DNA from 2 places in the Massilia sp. CMS3.1 genome. Region 1 is predicted to be linked to the other one. Evidence: predicted binding sites of a transcription regulator. Region 1 holds the regulator's gene; the other holds the start of a gene.
The links. Region 1 encodes FliA, which starts transcription of late flagellar genes. Its sites were predicted from a motif close to CTAAAGTTTNNNNNNNNNNNGCCGNTA; they were not measured.

Region 1 (10,324 bases):
CCGGCACTGAACTAAACGCTAGCGCCCGGTGTAGATGAAGGCAACGGGCCGGGCGGGACTTTCCGCCGGGGCGTCGAGCCGCTTTACATCGGGCAACACGGGGCCGGTATAGCCAATGTTGTAGCTGTGCCGGCCCTTCTTGAATGCGTAGGCGTTGGTGATGTCGATCACGTTCGTCAGCATTTTCCCGGGCTCGATCGCCTGGTAGTCGGCGGCGGTCAGCGGCCCACGTTTGACCATCTTCCCCGTGTAATCGAGCGGCCTGTTGCCGAAGTCGCGGACGTCGAAACGACGTCCGGTCAATTCTTTTTCCACCGCCAGTTCGCGCGGAATCCAGACGGTGGTCGTGCCCTGGTTCGTGAAAGTCACTCTCACCAGCACCTTGCCGGGCGGCGTTTCGATCTCGATGCGTTGCTTGACATCCACGGTGGGTTCTCCGGCAGCGCCCGCAAACAGGGGCAGGAGGCTGAACGCGCTCAGGGCGGCCAGCAGGAAAGGTCTGCGCTGCATTGTCAGCTCCATATGGTTGGGTCGCCCATTGTGCGGGCGCAGGAGTGAAAAGCCAAGGATGAAATTTTATTTCATCTACGCTGAGAAAATGAAATTTTATTTCACATCGCAGCCAGGATCGTCACCGCCACCCGCCGATTACGCACCCTGCCCGCCTCATCCGTGTTCGGCGCCACCGGCACATTCGCCGCATGCCCCACCGCGGTCAAACGCCCCGCCGCGACCCCGCTATCGATGAACAAGCGCACCACGCTGCTCGCGCGCGCGCTCGACAATTCCCAGTTTGAAGGAAATGCCGGGTTTGCAATCGCCAGGTTGTCGGTGTGCCCTTCCACCTGGATCGCATGCGGATCGTTTCTCAAGAGCGAGGCCACCGTTCCCAGCGTCGCGCGTGCCTCGCCGCCAAGGGCCGCGCGCCCTTCCTCGAACAGCGCTTTCGCATTGATTTCGACCGTCACGCCGCGCCCGGTCTGGGTCACGCGCACCTGCCCGTTTTTCACGAGGGGCGCCAGCGACGCATTCAGTTCGCGCGCCAGGGTATTGAGGCGTTCGCGTTCACGCCGCGCGGCGTCCGCCCGCTTGCGCGCGATCAGGTTCGCCAGGGGGAGTTGTTCGATCGTGGAGCTGGCCTGCGGCACGTCGGGCCGGCCGCCGAAGGCGTCGCCGAGTGCATCGGACAGTACCCTGTACTTGCCGACATTGACCACCGAAATGGCGTACATGACGACAAAGAAGGCGAACAGCAGCGTGATGAAGTCGGCATAGGAAATCAGCCAACGGTCGTGGCTTTCACGATCATCCTGGTCATCGTAGCGCCGGCGAGCCATGTCAGCGCTTCGCCAGCAGGCTGGCCACGCGCTCCTCGACCACGCGCGTGTGGTTGCCGCTGGCGATGTCGTGGAACACTTCGATCAGAAGCTCGTACTGCGCGATCTGGTCCGACACGATCGCCTTGAGCTTGTTCCCGAACGGCAGGAAGAACAGGTTTGCCAGCCCGACGCCGTACACCGTCGAGACAAACGCCACCGCAATGCCGGAACCCAGGCGCGACGGATCCGACAGGTTTTCCATCACGTGGATCAGGCCCAGTACCGCGCCCACGATGCCGATCGTCGGCGAGTAGCCGGCAGCGGCTTCCCACACGCGCGCCGCCTGGCGCTCGGCGAATTCGATGGCGCTCACTTCCGTTTCCAGCAGGTTGCGGATTTTATCCGGCGTGATGCCGTCGACCACCATGCGCAGGCCCTTCCGGATGAACAGGTCCTTCGTTTCCATGTACTGTTCGAGCGAGAGCAGGCCGTCGCGTCGCGCCGTATGGCTCCACAGCGCGATCTCGCGCGAGAGCGGCTGGCGTCGGCTTTTTGGAGGGAAAAAGACCCAGCGCAGCATGCGCATGCCGCGACTGAAGGTGCGCGCATCCGATTGCAGCAGCACGGCGCCAAAGGTGCCGACCACGACGATCGCAAACGCGGCCGGCTGGATCAAGGATGCAAAACGTCCGCCGTCGAGCGTATGCCCCACGAACAGACCGGCCAGGGCGAGGCCCAACCCGATCAGGCTGGCGAAGTCCACAGCTTTTCCTTGAGCGAAGCGCGCAGGCGGGCGACTGCTTGCGTGTGCAGTTGCGAGACGCGCGACTCGGACACGCCGAGCACCGCACCGATTTCCTTCAGGTTCAGTTCTTCTTCGTAGTACAGGCCCATCAGGATCTTCTCGCGCGGCGGCAAGCCGTCGATCGCGGCGATCACGGCCGAACGGAAGTCGGTGTCGAGCAGCGCGCGCAGCGGATCGTCGTCGTCCACCGCATAGCGGTCCAGAAAACTGTCGTTGCCGTCTTCATCGTGGAAATCTTCGTAATAGACCAGCTGGTGGCCGCCGCCTTCGAACAGCATTTCCTGGTAGTCCGGGAGCGACACGTCGAGCGACTTGGCCACCTCGAGTTCGGTCGGCGGACGCCCCAGTTGCTGCTGCAGCTTCGTCATCGCGGTCTCGACCTTCTTCATGGTCGAGCGTGTGCTGCGCGGCATCCAGTCGTTGCTGCGCAGCTCGTCGACCATGGCGCCGCGGATACGCAGCACGGCATAGGTCTCGAACTGGGCGCCGTGGTTGTCTTCGTAGCGGTTGATGGCATCAAGCAGGCCCATCATTCCGGCCTGGATCAGGTCGTCCACCTCGACCGATGGCGGCAACTTCGCCTTCATCTGGTGCGCGAGGCGCTTCACGAGCGGCGCGTGCTCAGTGAGCAGGTGGTTCTTGTCCGCTTTCCCTTTGACCGTATACATGCTTGTGCTTTTTTTCTCAGGAACCAAAATGGGCGCCACTCTGGCGCGCCATGCGCGGCAGGGCGAAGCGCCCCGCCAGCGCGCGGAAGGCCACCGAGGCCCCGGCCAGCGGGAAGGCATCGACCACCGAGCGTCCGAGACGCGCGGCGCGGTGCAGGTGCTCATCGGCCGGCACCGAGCCCATCGAACTCAACGTTACTGCAAGGTAACGACTTGCTGCTGCCGCCATATTATCGTAAACCACTTGCGCCTCTGCCTCGGAGGCGCCCGTGACCAGGATGCCGAACGGACGGCGCCCGAATTCCTGCGCCAAACGCTTGATCAGGCCATACGCGTTCGTGATCGAGGTGGCGCTGGTGGAGACCTGGATGACGATTTCGGAATCGGCCAGCAGCGGCACGGCAAAGCCGCCTTCGCGGTTCAGTTCGCCATCGACGATGACGATGCCGCCCTGCTTTTTCACGAGCACATCGAAGGCTTTCGCCAGACGCCGCGCTTCATCGCTGCCGGGGGTCAGGGCCTGGCCATCGCGCGCCAGCAGCGCCACATTGAAACCTTGCGGCGCGCTCTGCACCACCTGGTTCAGCGCGCACTCCTGGCGTGCCACCTGCAGCAGGCTGACATGGCGCTCCATCTCGAGGCGGCGTGCGACACCGTAATCGCGCTGGCAGGCGTCGACGATCATCACTTCGTTGCCGGCTTGTGCCAGCGAGGCGCCCAGGTTGACCAGCATCGCGCCCTTGTCGTCGCTCGGGGTGGCCGAGAGAAAGGTGACGATGCGTGGCTGGGGGCCGGCCAGCATCCGGCGCAGGCCTTCGGCCTGGTCGAAATCAAAACTAGCCAAAGCGCACCTCGCGCAGGCTTTCGTCGCGGTTCACATGGCTTGTTCCTGCCATCATCAGCGGCAGGTCGGCATCATCCAACTGATTGGCGGCGTCGCGGCGGCTGCGGAAAGCGCGGTCGACCAGCATCGCGCGGTCGGCCAGGTGCAGGTCTTCCGGCACGCGCTGGCCGTTCGAGATGTAGTGCAAATTCAGTTTTTGGCGGATCACCACATCGAGCACGTTGCCGATCGACGCGGCTTCGTCCATCTTGGTCATGATGCAGCCGTGCAGGCCGCTGCCCTGGTAGGCGCGCACGACTTCGGCCAGCGTCTCGTTGGTGGACGTCGCGTTCAGGCACAGCAGGCGCTTCACGTCGACGCCCGAACCCTGCAGCATGGCGACCTGTTCGCCCACCATCTGGTCGCGCTGCGACATGCCGATGGTGTCGATCAGCACGGTGTGCTTGTTGCGCAGCTCTTTCAGTGCGATGCGCAGGTCGGCTTCGTCTTTCACCGAGTGCACCATCACACCCAGGATCTTGCCGTAGATGCGCAGTTGCTCGTGGCCGCCGATACGGTAGGCGTCGGTGGTGATCAGGGCCAGCTTTTCCGGGCCGTGGCGCATCACGCAGCGCGCCGCCAGCTTGGCGGTGGTCGTGGTCTTGCCGACACCGGTCGGGCCGACCAGGGCAAACACGCCGCCCTTGTCGAGCAAGGTGTCTTCGTCGGCCATTGTCGTCAGGTTACGGGCCAGCACGGTCTTGATCCAGCGCATCGCTTCAGCGGCGTCCTTATTTGCCGGCATCTTGTCGATCAGGTAGCGCGACAGCGATGCCGAGAAACCGGCGGCCAGCATTTCGCGCAGCACGACCGCCTTTTGCGGCTCGCGCGCCTGGGTGCCGCCCCAGGAGAGTTCGGCCAATTGCGACTCCATCATGCCGCGCATGGCGCGCAGCTCGCTCATCATGCCGCTCATCTCCTGCGCGGCGGACTCTTTCGCCTGAGAGATGGCGGCCGACATCATCGAGGTCATCGCATTCATGTCGAAGGCCGGCTCGGCGTGGGGCGCGCGGCGGTTGGCGTAGCTGTGTTCAGCGGCGAAATCGGTTTCCTGCTGGGACGGGCGGCGGCTGGCGTAGATCTGTTCCGGCGTTGCGGCGGCGGGTGCGGCGCTGCGGCGGTTCACAAAAGCGGGGACTTCCGGCTCGAAGGCGTTCAGGTCCAGGCGCGGCTGCGGCTGGGACATCTCGGAACCCGGCGCCGGTGCGGACAGGGAAGCGACATCGTCGTTGTCGAGCGCCAGGATTTCGACGACGCCGTCGACAGGACGGTTCGAGAGGATGACGGCATCAGGGCCGAGCGCATCGCGCACCTTGCGCAAGGCTTCCCGGGATGTTGCCGCTGTAAATTTCTTCACATTCATCTTATTCTCCGCACTGCTCTATTCGATTGAGTCCGGCACGCATGCCGCCGGTCTATGGGATAGATTATTGACGATGCCGTGGAGCAAGCATCCGGGGAAAAGGATGGGGAAAGCGGTCTAATTCGATTTAGACATGGGGAAGCGGCCGGTGTGCACCCTACCTGAACGTCTCGACGGCGCTCAAGGGCAAGGCATGCGCATCCTTGTCCGCCAACTGCGGCGCAAACGCAATCGGCCACGCGATACCGATGGCCGGATCGTCCCAGCGCAGGACCCGTTCGCAGGCGGGATACCAGTAATCGGTCGTCTTGTAGAGGCACTGCGCGCGCGCGCCCAGGACCACGAAGCCGTGGGCGAAACCGGGCGGTATCCACATCTGGCGGCCGTTCTCGGCACTCAATACAGTGCCCACCCAGCGCCCGAAGCTGGGCGAGGACCGGCGCAGGTCGACCGCGACATCGAACACGCTGCCCTCGATCACGCGCATCAGTTTGCCCTGCGGATGCTTGACCTGGTAATGCAGCCCACGCAGCACACCTTGCAGCGACAGGCTCTGGTTGTCTTGCACAAAGGGCGTGTCAATGCCGGTTGCAGCAGCGAAGTCGCGCGCATTGAAGGTTTCGGCAAAGGAGCCGCGCGCATCCTCGAAGGCGTGGGGAACCAGTACCAGCACGTCGGGAATGGCAGTCGGTGTAATACTCAGTCGCATGGTCGCTTCATTCAGGAGACACGCGAGTATACAGGACCTTACCCCGCTCCAACCAGGCTGGTCACCCGGATCGTCTTGGTCTCCGGAATCTCCGAATGCGACAAGACCTTCAACTGCGGCAGCGCGCGGCGCAGGAACCGCGACAGCAGCACGCGCAGCGGGCCCGGCACCAAGAGCACCGGCGTGTGCCCCATCGCTTCCTGCTGCTGCGCGGCGTTGTGTGCCTGCTGGGCGATGGTGTCGGCCAGGCCCGGCTCGATGCCGGTCCCGTCGCCGCCCGCGCCCAGGGCTTGCATCAGCAGGCGCTCGAGGCGGTTGTCCAGGGTCATCACGCTCAGTTCGTTGGTGCCCGGGAACAGCTGCTGCACGATCGCCCGGCCCAGGGAAATACGCACCAGCGCCGTCAGGTCGCCCGGATCCTGGGTGCCGTTCGAGTGCTCGGACAGGGTCTCGATGATGGTGCGCATGTCGCGGATGTGCACGCCTTCGATCAACAGGTTCTGCAGCACCTTCTGCAAGGTCGCCAGCGACACGACCTTCGGCACCAGGTCTTCCACCAGCTTCGGCGTGTCCTTGCCGAGGTGATCGAGCAGCGCCTGCACTTCCATGCGGCCCAGCAGTTCCGACGCGTGCGTCGTGATCAGGTGGTTCAGGTGGGTCGCCACCACGGTGCCGGCGTCGACCACGGTATAGCCCAGGTTCTGCGCTTCGTCGCGCATGCCCGCTTCGATCCACACGGCCGGCAGGCCGAAGGCCGGATCGGTCGTGGCCTGGCCCGGCAGCGTGCCGCTCGCCATGCCCGGATTGATCGCCAGGAACTGGCCGTTGATCGCTTCGCCGGTGCCCACTTCCACACCTTTCAGGGTGATGCGGTAGCTTGATGGTTTGAGTTCCAGGTTGTCGCGGATGTGTACGGGAGGGGCCAGGAAGCCGACTTCCTGCGCGAATTTCTTGCGGATACCCTTGATGCGCTTGAGCAGCTCGCCGCCCTGCCCCTTGTCGACCAGCGGAATCAGGCGGTAGCCCACTTCCAGGCCCAGTGTGTCGACCGGCATGATGTCCTGCCAGGTCGCTTCTTCGCTCTCGGTCGCTCCCGTGCGCTCGGCGCCGGACGCCGCTTCATCGGCTGCGTCTTGCGCTTCGCGCTCCGGGGCGGCCCTGGCACGCTTGGCCAGCAGGTAGCCGCCACCGCCGAGCGCGGCGCCGAGCAGCAGGAACACCATGTTCGGCATGCCGGGAATCAGGCCCATGCCGGCGATGATGGCGCCGGTGATGTACAGCACTTCAGGCTTGGCGAACAACTGGCCGATCATCTGGCCGCCGATGTCCTGGTCGTTGGCCACGCGCGAGACGACCATACCGGCCGCGATCGAGATGATGAGCGATGGAATCTGCGCCACCAGGCCGTCACCGATGGCGAGCAAGGTGTAGGTCTTGGCGGCTTCGCCGATGGCCATGTCGTGCTGCACCACACCGACGATCAGGCCGCCGATGACGTTGATCAGCGTGACCATGATGCCGGCCACGGCATCGCCCTTGACGTACTTCGAAGCACCGTCCATCGCGCCGTAGAATTCGGCTTCCTGCGACACCTCGGTGCGGCGCTTGCGCGCTTCCGGCTCGGTGATCATGCCGGCGTTCAGGTCGGCGTCGATCGCCATCTGCTTGCCCGGCATCGCATCGAGCGCAAAGCGCGCACCGACTTCGGCGATACGGCCCGCACCCTTGGTGACGACGGTGAAGTTGATAATCGTGAGAATCACGAAGACGACGATACCGACCGTGAAGTTGCCGCCGATCAGAAAGTGGCCGAAGGCTTCGATGACCTTGCCGGCCGCCGCGCCGCCGGTATGGCCTTCGGTCAGGACAATGCGCGTCGATGCCACATTCAGCGCCAGGCGCAGCATGGTCGACATCAAGAGGATCGCCGGGAAGGCCATGAAGTCGAGCGGCTTGACCGTGTACAGCGCGGTCAGGAGAATGATGACGGACAGCGCGATGTTAAAGCTGAAGAACAGGTCGAGAACGAATGCCGGCAGCGGCAGGATCATCATCGCCAGCAGCAGGATGATCAGGATCGGCGCCGCCAGGGCATTGCCCTTGGCGCCGATACCGGCCATCCAGCCTGGCATTCTCAGACTATTCATTACGCAGCTCCGTTATTCGTGTCGGGTTTGGTTGTTGACGCAGGGTTCAGCGGGTCCATTTCCGGCGGCACCGGCAGTTTGGTCGGGCGATCCGGATACTGGCCGCCGACCTTGCTGTAGTTGCGCAGCTGGAAGACGTAGGCCAGCACTTCCGCCACCGCCGAGTACAGCTTTTCCGGGATCTCGTCGTCGATGTCCGTGTGTTTATAAAGGGCACGGGCCAGGGCCGGGGCTTCGAGCAGCGCCACCTTGTGCTCGCGCGCCAGTTCGCGGATCTTGGCCGCGACCTCGTCGGCGCCCTTGGCGACCACGCGCGGCGCGCCGCCCTGCCCATCGGTGTACTTCAACGCCACCGCATAGTGGGTCGGGTTGGTCACCACGACGTCAGCAGTAGGAACATTTTGCATCATGCGGTTGCGCGCCATTTGCCGCTGCATCTGGCGAATCTTCCCTTTGATCTGAGGATTGCCGTCCGATTCCTTCGATTCCTGGATCATTTCCTGGCGCGTCATCTTCAGCTTGTTGTTGTAATGCCAAATCTGCCAGGGAGCGTCGATCAGGGCCACGACCCCGAGGGAACCGACGATGAAGAGAAAGGCGCGCGCCATCAGGTCGGCCACGTGGCCGGTGCCGGCGCCGAGCGGCTCGACGGCCAGCCCCAGCACGGCGTCCTTCTGGCTCATGATGACGATCCACGCGACCGTGCCGACCAGCAGCGTCTTGGCGATTGCCTTCAGGAGTTCGATCAGTGCATTCGTGGAGAACATGTTGCCGATCCCGCTGATCGGATTGAGCTTCCCGAAGTTCGGCATGAAGGCCTTGGAACTGAAATTGAAGCCGCCGATCGCCATCGGCGCAGCCAGGGCGACGAGCATGATCGCCAGGGCGAGGGGCAGGCAGGCCAGCATCACGCCGGCCACGTCGGTGGTGATGCGCTCCAACAGGACGGTCGGGTTGTAGATCTGTTCACGGTTCAGCGTGAGACCCGAGGCCAGCGCCGCCGACAAGCGGCCGGCCAGGCTGCCGCCGGTAATCCAGAGGCCGGCGCCGGCGGTCATCAGGACGGCAAAGGTGGCGAGCTCGCGCGAGCGCGGAACGTCGCCGTCTTCGCGCGCCTTTTCCAGTTTTCTGGGGGATGCGTCTTCTGTCTTTTCCGCGTCGCTGTCTTCCGACATTTCCCGTTCCCTTTTCGCCGTTCATCATGCCAATGCACCATGCAGGACGGGATTATCGCCGATATTGCCCTACGGCCATACTTTGAACAGGATGCGAAAGCGCTGTCAATTCGGTGCTCAGGAAGGTTAAAACGTAAAAAAACCACGGTATCCAAAGAAATTTGGATACCGTGGTTTTCTTTTCACCCCGCATCAGGATTGCAGGGAGGCGGGCTCGGATTCCATCGCGGTGAGCGAGACATTGGCCGGGGGCCGTATCGCGCGGCGCCGGCGGGCGCGGGAAGCAGAGGCCATATACCAGTAGCACGCCAGGTAGAGTCCGAAGCTGATGAGGGTTCCCTGCACCAGCGTTTCCGGATTTTGCGGGAAACGCACCGCAAACCAGGCCGGTACGGCGGCCAGGAACCACGAGAACGGCGACACGCAGGCATTGCGCAGCGGCGAGCGGAACTTGCGGAAATAGCGGCTGGCGACCGCGATCTTGACCAGGCTGTGCAGGTGGCAGCTGTCGGGCTGACCCGGATGACGCCGGCACCACAGGCGGCGCACGATCGTAAACACGGTCTCGAACGTCGGGTAGGCGCAGGCCAGCAGCGGCGCCCAGCTCGACACTTGCGGGTTACGGTAAACCAGCGTCACCGACAGCCAGGCCAGCAGGAAACCCAGCAGGTAGGCACCACCGTCGCCGAGGAACAGTTTACCGAACGGGAAATTGACGAGGAAGAAACCGACTGTCACTGCGCAGACGATGAAGCAGGTCTGGGCCAGCTCGGTGTCGCCGCACTCGAGGGCGATCAGGCCGATGGCCACCAGGCCGATCACGACCGTGCCGCTGGCCAGGCCATTGAAGCCATCGATGATATTCACGGCATTGGCCACGCCGCCCACGGCAAAGGCGGTAAACAAGACCGACAGCGGCAGCCAGGTCAGCATGGCGTCGATCAGGTCGACGCCGGTGTGGACGATGCTCACGCCGGTGAGCGCCCAACAGGCGACGCCGCTGGCCATGGTCGCGATCAGGCGCGCGCCGATCGAGACGCGGCGCGTCATGTCTTCCGCGATGCCGAACAGGAAAGCCGGCGCGGCCGCACAGAGCAGCGGCGCGAGCAGGCGCTGCTGCGACTCGGACGAGACCGCGCAGGCAAAGATGAGTCCAAGCATGATCGCCAGCCCGCCGATACGGGGGGTGGGCACGCTATGGAATTTCTGCACTCCCGCCGTGGCGTCCAGGGTGAACCTGCCGTGCCAGCGCGTT
Region 2 (10,324 bases), on a different contig from region 1:
TTTGGGAACCGAACTGGCAAATTTGACAGATTCGCTACGTGCAGAATTGGTAGAACGAACTCCATTATGGTTTTATATCCTACGGGAGGCAGAACTAAATAACGGTAGGTTAGGAAGCGTCGGAGGACGAATTGTTGCCGAAACTTTTCACCGTGCTATTGAAGGCAGTTCTATTTCATTTATTAGAGATCCATCATTTAGGCCGTCATTGGGACCAGATAGCGACACGTTCCGAATGACCGACTTACTTCGTGTGGCCTACGACGCAACATTAGGTGAAATGCGGCCTCTATCAATAGGTGCTGGTAGACCCCTTGCACGTTAGACGTATGTGAAAACCTGTGGCGTATAACGAGGTTATTCCACAGGATTTTAATGAACATCGTGCGCGCTGCCCCCTGGGTCACATTACTTTCTAGGGATGTTTGGGCGAGCGAGTTAAATCTTAAGCGCATAGCCCATTTCCGATGCTAATACTGACAATAGATCGCGCTCGTTCGATAAATTCATTGAATTACGGAAGCACGCCAAGTCCGATTTCGATACATTCTACTGTCGCCATCTTGACCGCAGGAAAGTTGTTCTTGACGAATCGGCGCAGAAGAATTCGCGGTTTCGCACGCCAATATTTGACTAGTGGGATGGCATATTCCACTTGCTCCACTTTAAGAATTCGTATCACGCCTATGCCGCATCAGTGGATGCTAATATGTACGTCGATTTTGAACTGCTTATGCAATGTGCGCGTTACGCCTCGGTAAATAGAGACTATTTTAAAAAGCGGTCAAGATGCAGTCTAATTGAGCTAACCTGAAGTCTCTAGAAACCTCGAGTTACTAGGATTCGAGCCAAGGAAAGACATATGGATAAGGACGCAGCAAAAAAATATTTTGAGAACGATCGGGATCGCGCTTCAGGAGTGAAGGAGATTGAAGTTGATTGTTTATGGGAAGCGGATAATCCACAACAAGCTTTGTCATGGTTGCGCTGGCACTTATATTGGCCCGCCACAATAGCGGATGCTACCGAAATCTCTGGCGCGTCCCAACTCCGTATACAACATCGTGCTTTCTTTCGCGGACATGGCGACGCACAATGGCAATTAATGCCATCGCTGCATCGTTTGCAGGGTGCCGAACAGCTCAAAGCGGCAGCAGCTACGCGTTTAGCAACACAAGTCATAAAGGTTGAGTTCGACCTTCTGTGGTCGAGAGACGGCACCCAGGCTTGGCCCCCTTTGGCAAGTCATTCAGCAATCGCTGCAGCGCAGCATTATCAATTTGCGACCACACTTCTAGACTGGAGTGCGAGTCCTGCCGTAGCGGTTCATTTTGCAACTTGTCGAAATGAAGATAAGATTTCACCCCAAGCTTCAGTTCATTGGTTCACGTCCGGAGATGCCGAAGATCTAGGCATAAAGTTTGTGCTGCCTCCTATCTATGTAGAAAGACTCTACAGGCAGCGAGGCATATTCACTGATATGACCCCTGAAATTTCTAAAACGTTGGAATCCAAAGCTAAGAAGATTGTTTTTCCGGGCTGGCCAAAGCTTTCCGTGTTATTTACAGAAAATGGCAGCCAAACTTTTGAAGCAGAGTTGATGCCAAGCGATGCTTGGTTCGAAAACCTGCGCAGATGGTCAATAGAAAATGCGGGTGGCACTATGCAGGATTGGCCCGCAGAGATGTTGAATCTGGACTTTATACGGCAATATGGGCATCACCCTGCCGTACTCGATTTCAGTGAGATCCAAGCAATGTTTGAGGGAGGAATTCAGGCTCTGCCTATGGTTGCATTTATAGATGAATTCGCCCGTCGTATAAATCGCTTTGGTACTTGTTACGATCCTCGCGTCTTGGATCTTATTGAACGAAACAATTCAGAGCTGCTTCATTGGTTTCGCAAAATTGGGGTTACCTTTCCAAAATGCGGAAAAACTGTTCAGCCTCTTCCTTAAGATAAGCGTGCTGTGTAGCTAAACAGTGATGATGATCTACAATCTTTAAAGATATCGAAGAGTAAGGTTTTCTACCGATACGCAGAGACGAGCACATTGTCCCGCTCTCGCGCGCGAGCTGCCAACGGTGCGGATTTATCATGCCAAAACCTTGGACTTACCGGCATATGAAAGCACGGATCGGTAGAAATGCTAACAGAGGCAATGAATAGTACTTCTAGCTTGGAGGCAGTGCAATTACATGCCGCAATGCATTAACACCGCGGTATGATCGAGAACATGTAGTCGCTTCTTACACCTTCGTCTGGCAAGCGCGGCAGTAAGCCTTCCCGCTAAATCTGGATTTATTGTTCCAACAATATTTCGCTACAACACTTGCGATGGAAGTTTTGCAATTCGCACAAAAATATTCAGTTTCAGTTTTTCTTTGTAACGCCTCTAAAGCAATGGCATTTTCCTGCTCAGCATGCACCGGATCAACTGGTTTCTTGCTGAGCAATGCTGGCCTCAGTTCAAACCTTTTAATGTAATCAACACGGCTTGGTTTGTGTAATGAAAGCAGCTTTTCACCAAGATTTTTAACTGTATCACTAGAGCATACCTTAAGAATTCCAACCGTATCTTTCAGCGTCATCGCGTCCATTTTTTTATGATACCAAGAAAAGAACTGATCGAGTTTTATTATTGACGCGTCTAAGTCAGCAAGTTTCTGGCGATTTATAATCGCTTTAGGCGAAACGAGGACTACAGAATTGAATGAAGGCTGTAACGTGATACCAAGCCGCTTCGGCAGTCCGATTTCCTTGAATGCATCCTTCAGTACAGATATGTGTCGTGCATTTTGCTCTACCGGAGAAGGAATACCAACCTCTTTCCCTTCATAGAATGTCGAGAATTCGCCTCTATCATTGATCGACAGCCCGGTGCTAAACGTCTTCGTTTCTATTACAAAAACTTCCAAAGCTCTGTTCATCAAAATATGATCGATCTGAGCCACGCGGCCGCCAATCTCAAGACGAAGATCATGGATGACAAATAGATTTTTACTTGGTACTGCATAGAAATCGATCTCGAATGCGGCCTGTTTTTCGGTTGCAATCCCAATCGAGAGGCTTCGCAGTTCCCTCTCGATTAATTGCCTCTTTTCAGCAGGCACACGCTCGTGAGAAAGCAGGTTCTGAAGGATTGCGATCTGCGACTCTTTGTAGTCTGCGCTTTTGATGAGCATATTTACCTGAGCTAAGTGCTAATACAATATTGCATTGTATCAACGCCAGGTTGCTGTGTGGCTGGTTCAGATGTGTTTGTGGCGGAAAGTCACAGATGGCACCACAACAGCTTTTCGGCGTGGAAGTGGGGTCGAAAATGTGATGGCAACTAACCCCTTGATCTTGTTGGTTTTTTGGTCAAAGAGAGGTTTGCGTCGGCAGAGACGCGCATGAACAGTGGTTGTTCTTGATGTGGCGGGGCTTGGGAAGCTTCTGCTCTACCATTGAGCTACACCCGCGTTGCCTGCATTCTACGCGTGTTTGCGCGCCCTTGCCAACTTGGCAGTCCGTCATCTCGACGGTCTAATCTGTGTACTACACGCAACTATCACCAAAATTATTGAGGAAAAACAAGTTTAATTATCAAACTCGCCTTTTTTGTTGTATCATGTTAATTAACATATCTTAACAGAAACAATAAATCCCGAGGGAAACCATGACACTGAACCATTTCAGCTCGCTCGCATTCACATTCGCCATCGTAGCAGCACACGGCGTGGCACAAGCTGGCGCAATCACTTTTAACGAGTCGACTTGCCTGTCCGGCAGCGCCAGTGCAACCGCATTCAGCTGCACAACGAAAGTCGCCGGAGTCAACCATACCGCATCGGCATCGGCATGGTCTGCACCGACCACCGGAAACTTCGCTGGTGCATCGATGGTCTATTATCCCTATGCTGGTATTGGGGTTGTCGCCAAAGGCGAATCCACGAGCGGCTCGCAGCATGCAACCGACAACAATGGCGGCACCGATGCATTCCTGCTCAACTTCGGTTCCTCCAACTTCGCGTTGAACCAGATTTCGATCGGCTGGCGTGACGGCGACGCTGACGTGAGCATCTTGCGTTATACCGGCAAACAAGCGCCGTCCCTCGGCAACAGCACGGTGGCCAACCTGGACAGCGCGGCAGGCTGGGAGTGGGTCGGGGATTATTCGTCGCTGCAGACAAACAGCACGCTCAATTTCAATAATAATGGCAATGTCAAGACCGCCGCCTGGTGGCTTGTCAGCGCGTACAACTCCGCATATTCGACCGTTCCGGTGTCTGGAACCTTTGGCGACAGCAACGATTACTTCAAGCTCAACGGCTTTGGCGGCAACCTCGTCGCCGTGACGCCGCCGCCGAGCGATGTCCCGGAACCTGGCACCTTCGCCCTGTTTGGCATCGCACTGCTCGGCTTTGCTGCTGCCCGCCGCAAGTTCCAGGCAAAATGATCGACCAAGGCCGGCGCACGCACCTGCGCCGGCCTGCCATTTATTTCGGCGCCTCGACCGTATAGCCTTTCGCCTGCAGCGTTGCAATGACGCCTTTTGGGTGAAGGATTTCCTTGATGTGCAAGACGGTAAAGGTGCTCTGGTTTGTCGCAAGCGCCTTTTCGGCGGCAGCGACCCAACGCGCCAAGGCAGTCTCCTGCGCGGTCTTCAGTTCAGGCTGATTCCTTCCAAGCGAACCCGAACTCAGTGCGTGGATGCAGGCGTTAGCCCGGTCATCGAAATTGAGTGTGCGAATCTCGTCCAGATTGCCGATTGCCCAGGCATTGGCATGGGCACGCATCGCCTCCACGTCGGTGTCGAGGCTTTCAATGGTTTTCAATAGACAAGGTGCATCGTCCATTGCCGACTTCTTGAACTCGCGCGCCGCCTTGCCAGGGTCCTTGATGGCAACGCGATAGCTTGCGTCCGTAAATTTTAGATTGTGCTTCTCTGCAAGCTTTCCGATTTTTACTCGCACCTCGTCGCCTCCCGAGAGCCCGGCCTGCTTCAGCGCGCGGCGGTACAGTTCTCCAGCGACGAAGGTGGGGCGCTCGCGTTCGATGCCGCTGTCGTTGCCGAAATATTTTTCTTTCAAGGGCTGCCAGCGTGCGTAAACCTCCGGCGGCAAAACGTCTTTCAGCTCGGCGCCGTCCGGATTCTTTTTGATTCCGATCAGGAAGGGCACCGCAGCCAGGCCGCTCCAGCCCACCTCCATCGAAAAACCCGGCGGCTTCAGGTACTCCTGGGACGTCGCGATCACCCTCTCGACCTTGCTTGAGCGCCATTCGATCGTTGCCGGGAGCGGCGAGTAGGTGCCGAACACCCACATGACATGGTCGTCCTTCGACACTTTCCACAAACCCGGCCCCGGGCGGCTGCCGGAAACGAGCACGGTTTGCGGGACCGCCTCGCCGTCTTCAAGCGTCGGCATGGCCGCTACCGCTGGTGGCCCGGCAGGGGCCTCGGTCTGTGCCCATGCCGGCAAGCTCAGGAAACACAGGGTGAGGACAGGTAATACGCGCTTGAACATCGTGACATTCCTTGTTTCGGTCAGACAAAGGCAGGCAGTAAATAGTACGCAAGCACGGCTGTGGCCAGGAGAGCGAACCGCCGCATATGCCATCATGGCAGGCGCGTCGGCGTAGCGGCGCCCGTCTTATTTCGGCGGCTCGACCGTATAACCCTTGGCCTGCAGCGTCGCAATTACGCCTTTTGGGTCGAAAATATCCTTGAGCGAAACGACTGCGAAGGTACTGGTGTTCGCAGCCAGCGCTTTTTCCGCAGCGTTGACCCAGGCCGTCGTGGCAGTTTCCTCCAAGGCCTTGAATTCCGGCTGGTTTTTGGCGAGCGAACTGGAGCTCAAGGCTTGGGCGCAGGCAGTACGCTCGCCGTAGTTCAGCTTGCGGATGTCGTCGATGTCGCCGACCGCCCAGGCATTCGCGCGCGCACGCATCACGTCCAGTTCGCCTTCCAGACGTTCGATGGTCTTGATCAGGCAGGGCACGTCGTCCATCGGCGATTTCTTGAATTCGCGTACCGCCTTGGCCGGATCCTTGATCGCGAACTGGACCGAAGCGTTCGTCACCTTGACCTTGTGTTTTTCGGCCATCTGGTCGATGGTCTTGAGAATCGCGCTGCCGCCGGTCAGGTCCGCCTGCTTCAGGGCGCGGCTCCATAACTGGCCGGCGATGAAGGATGGGCGCTCACGCTCCACATCGTCGTCGTTATCGAAATACCGCTGCTTGAGCGGTTGCCAGCGTGCGTACACATCGGGCGGCAGCAGGTTCTTCAACTCGCCATCGGGATTTTTCTTGATGCCGATCAGGAAAGGCAGTGCAGTGATGCCGCTCCAGCCGACACCGAAGCCCGCTCCCGGCGGCTTCAGGTATTCCTGGGAATTCGCGAGGACCTTCTCGACCCCACGCGAGCGCCATTCCATCTTGTTCGGCAGCGGAGAATGCGTGCCGAACACCCACATCACATGGTCGCCTTTCGACACCTTCCACATACCCGGCCCCGGGCGGCTGCCGGACACCAGCACCGTTTGCGGTACCTCTTCCACCCCGTCCGGAATCGTTGCGCCCGCCTCGGCTAAGGGGGCGGCCGGCACGCCGGCCGGGGCGTCGACTTGCGACCAGGCAGGCAAGCTCAGCAAGCACAGGGTCAGCGCGGGTACAAGACGTTTCAACATGAGGGCATCCTTCTGGTTGTTAGCTGAAGGATATTGTGTTGCCACCAAGCGATATAAGCAAGAAACAAGATGTTACAAGAGCCATATGCATGCATGATATCTCATGGGAGACACCCACTCCTTCCCAAGATAAATATTTCCATACGCCCATCAAGATCCGGCCGCAATGGTCGTTATCCAGACTGATAGCGCGTCGTATGCGCGCCTGCACTTACTACCGGATCCATCATGAAACTCGTTGCCGCCTTCGTCTTTGCCGCTGCCTCGCTGCTCTCTGCCTGCGGCACGGTGCGCCTGTCCAAACCGGTCCCCGTGCACCAGCCGGCGATCGTCACCCTGAACGCCATCGGCTATGGCGCCGTCAACCTGGCTGCCTGCGATGGCCAGTGCGCCCGCGTCGCGCCGGCCCAGCGTAAACTGCTGGCCATGCGCGCCGCGCGCCTGGATGCCTACCGCGCCATGGCCGAGCAAGTGTATGGCCTGCGCATCGAAGGCGGCAGCACGGTTGGCTCGCTGGCGCTGAAGGACGACAGTTTCAAGGTGTATATTGACGCCTTCATCCGTGGCGCGCGCGTGACGAATAACGTCCAGCGCGAAGACGGCACCTATGAGACGACCGTGGAGATGGATTTCGACACGAATGCGGCCCAGTCCCAGGCTCCTTCCCCGCGCGCTGCCCCGGCAGTGGCGAAGAACGCCCGCACCCTGGTGGGCAACGCCGCTCCCGGCGCTGCCTACGGCGCGTCGTTCTACCATGCCCAGTAAATTCCGTCCCATCGGCGCCGCCTTGCTGGCGCTGCTGCTCAACGTTTTTTCTTCTCCCGCATTTGCCGCCCCGCTGGAGGCCGAAGGTGTCGCTTCGATCCCCGACGGCGGCCTGGCACGCGCGCGGCAAGTGGCGATTCGCGACGCCCTCGAGCAGCTGGGCCTGCGTAGCGGCGCCCGCGTCGATGTCGCCGCCGGCGCTTCCACCGGCGGCAAGACCTTTGAAAGCAGCCGCGTCCAGCCGACCGCCGACTTCGAGCGCTATACGGTGCTGCGCGAATGGCAGACCGGCGCCCTGCTGCACGTGCGCATCGCCGTGAAAGAAGAGGACGCGCGCCCGCGCGGCAGCGTCCATCTCGGCTACAAGAAAAAAATCGTCGTCACCCCCTTCCACGTGCGCCGCTCGCCCCAACTGGACGACGTCGACGACGTCGCCATCCGCCTGCCGCAGGAACTCCTGCGCCGGATGGCTGCCTCCGGCAAATTCCTGGGCAAGGAAAGCGCGTACGTGATCTCGCCCGGCCTGAGTGGCCCGAGCGCGGACACGGCCGCCGTGCGGCGCTTGGCATCGATGTACGAGAGCCAGTTCGTGGTGTCGGGCGAGATCATTGATGCCGGCAATTTCGAACAGCCTGCCTATTACGGCCTGATCAAGAAAGACGCGCGCCGCATCGAGCTTGCCTTTTATGTGCACGATGGCCTGACCGGGGTGCTGCTCGCACGGCGTACGGCGCTGGTGGAGCAAGTCGGCGAGCGCCGCGTCGGGCGCGACAAGCCTTTCGGCAGCGCCAGCTTTGCCGCCACACTGTTTGGGGGTGCCATCCTGCGCGCGCTCGATGAGGGCATCGCCGCCATCTCGGCCGACATCGGCGCCTTGCCGTTCATGGCGAAGGTGGTGCAGGTGCAAGGCGAGCGGATTTTCATCGATGCCGGCAGCACCGCGTCGGCGGCGCCGGGGGACCAGCTGGTGATTTATCGCCTCGATCCGCGCCAGCAGGTGCACGGGGCCGATCCGCGGGTGCCGCTCGGGACGCTGGAGGCGCCAGTCGGAACCTTGTCGATCGTGCAGGTGCAGCCGGGGTTTGCGATCGGGACGGTGACGCCGCCGGCGGCTGCGAGGCAGGTCAGCGCGGGCGATATGGTGCGGTTCGATGTGGCGGTGATGCCCGGGCGGTGATGATTGGGCAAGCTCAACCGGCCGCAGGCTCTTGCGGGGGCCTTTCTACCAGCTGCTGCGCCAATTTCAGTCCATCCACCATCACATTGAACGCCTGGCGCTTCGTTTCTTCATCAGGCACACGCAGGATGTACGAGGGGTGATAGACAGTCACGACCCAATGGTCCCCGTGCCGGATCGCCTTGCCGATCGACTCGCCCAGCTTCGCACTGCCATTCCCGAGCACGGCCTTCAGCGCCGTCGCGCCCAAGGCCACGATGACCTTCGGTGTCACTGACGCCAGCTCCTTCTCGAGCCAATAGCTGCAGGCCTCCACTTCCTTCTGCGCCGGCGTCTTGTGCAGGCGCCGCTTGCCGCGCGGCTCCCACTTGAAATGTTTTACTGCGTTGGTGAGATAGATCTCGCGCCGCTCCAGGCCCGCCGCCTCGAACACCCGGTCCAGCAGCTTGCCGGCAGGCCCAATAAAAGCCTTGCCGGCCAGGTCTTCCTGGTCGCCCGGCTGCTCGCCCACCAGCATGATCCGGGCCTTCTTCGGTCCTTCGCCGCCGACGGCTTGCGTCGCGTGCTGCCACAGTTCGCAGCGCCGGCATTCGTCGAGCTTTGACGGTTGCTGGCGCTCGGGCTGGGCGTCGGCGGGGGCGATCGGGATCGTGAAGCCGCTTTTTTTCCCTACCGCCTGCGCCTGGCCGGTGCTGCGCGCCCCCAGCTCGGCGTTGCTGACCATGCTCGGGACGATCGCGCCTTCCGGCAGGTTCTTCCAGAAGCGCGATGGAATATGGCTTTGCATCAGCTGGGCGTTGACGCGCGCGGGATTGAAGATGCTGCGGTAGTAGGTCAGCCAGAGCGCCTCGCCGGCGTCGTCCAGGTCGGCCGCGCTCGACATCAGGGGACCGGTGTGGTGCAGCGTGGCGCCATCCCACATGACGCTGGCTTCAGGCGTGCCGATCATCCAGGTGACGCCGCCCATGCGGTTCACAAAATGATCCGCCACTTGCGGCAGCACGTCGTGGCGCGGCTCGAACCAGGCGGCGAAGCGCGGCGGGCCAAGTTCCTGGGGACGCTCGCGGAATCGAATATACGCATGCATGTCGTGCTCCTCGCGGCGCACCGCCTTGACCATCGCAGCCAGTTTGACGCCGTCGACGTCGGCCGGCGACTGCACGTCGTGCTCGCCGCGCTGCCAGCGCCAGATCACGCGGTACAGGAAGGCCCAGCGGTCTGGTACGCGGCAGCAGGCGGCCGACTGCAGCATGTCCATCAGCGCGCGTGGAACATGCGGCGCCTGTTTTACCGGGGCGACCCCGGCAGGCGCATTATCCGTAGGCTCGCCCGCGTCCGGCGCACCCGAGAACAAGTCGGCAGCCAGGGCGCCCGCCTCGTTCCAGGTCACCAGTTCCGGGGCCACGTCGTGCATCAGGAGGTCGCGCGCGGCGCTGCGCCATTCGGAAAAGCTGGACACCACCAGCGGCTGGCCGGCGGCAACGAGGGCCGCGGCGTTCATGCCGCCTGCAGCTCGGGCCACAGGTTCATCTGCTCGGCCGGCGCCCCCAAATGGCGCCGCAGCAGGTCGGAACTGGCCAAGCCCTGGGCCGGCTTGTAGTCGGCGGTGACGACGAAGGGCGCGATCTTCTTCATGCTGCAACGCAGGCGCGACAGATCTTCCCAGCGGATGCGGCGAAGGCGGCGCAGGTCGACGATGCGCTTGGCGTTG

Region 2: a site for FliA is predicted at 6,821-6,847, ahead of ACHAC9_RS20585 (LPP20 family lipoprotein). Genes of this name have one in related genera too.

What each region holds. Positions count from the first base shown of each region.
Region 1 is NZ_JBIMES010000005.1:222,188-232,511, forward strand. It holds gene ACHAC9_RS10550 (M35 family metallo-endopeptidase) at 1-15, shown strand, start outside; gene ACHAC9_RS10555 (hypothetical protein) at 19-510, opposite strand; gene motD (flagellar motor protein MotD) at 612-1,337, opposite strand; gene ACHAC9_RS10565 (flagellar motor protein) at 1,339-2,082, opposite strand; gene ACHAC9_RS10570 (RNA polymerase sigma factor FliA) at 2,064-2,792, opposite strand; gene ACHAC9_RS10575 (MinD/ParA family ATP-binding protein) at 2,809-3,636, opposite strand; gene flhF (flagellar biosynthesis protein FlhF) at 3,629-5,038, opposite strand; gene rfbC (dTDP-4-dehydrorhamnose 3,5-epimerase) at 5,196-5,747, opposite strand; gene flhA (flagellar biosynthesis protein FlhA) at 5,786-7,894, opposite strand; gene flhB (flagellar biosynthesis protein FlhB) at 7,894-9,069, opposite strand; gene ACHAC9_RS10600 (MraY family glycosyltransferase) at 9,262-10,324, opposite strand, start outside.
Region 2 is NZ_JBIMES010000015.1:95,584-105,907, reverse strand. It holds gene ACHAC9_RS20615 (peroxidase family protein) at 1-325, shown strand, start outside; gene ACHAC9_RS20610 (FRG domain-containing protein) at 863-1,957, shown strand; gene ACHAC9_RS20605 (nuclease-related domain-containing protein) at 2,250-3,185, opposite strand; gene xdp1 (exosortase-dependent surface protein XDP1) at 3,662-4,441, shown strand; gene ACHAC9_RS20595 (TraB/GumN family protein) at 4,482-5,510, opposite strand; gene ACHAC9_RS20590 (TraB/GumN family protein) at 5,637-6,671, opposite strand; gene ACHAC9_RS20585 (LPP20 family lipoprotein) at 6,900-7,436, shown strand; gene ACHAC9_RS20580 (flagella assembly protein FlgT middle domain-containing protein) at 7,426-8,613, shown strand; gene ACHAC9_RS20575 (UdgX family uracil-DNA binding protein) at 8,627-10,114, opposite strand; gene ACHAC9_RS20570 (putative DNA modification/repair radical SAM protein) at 10,111-10,324, opposite strand, start outside.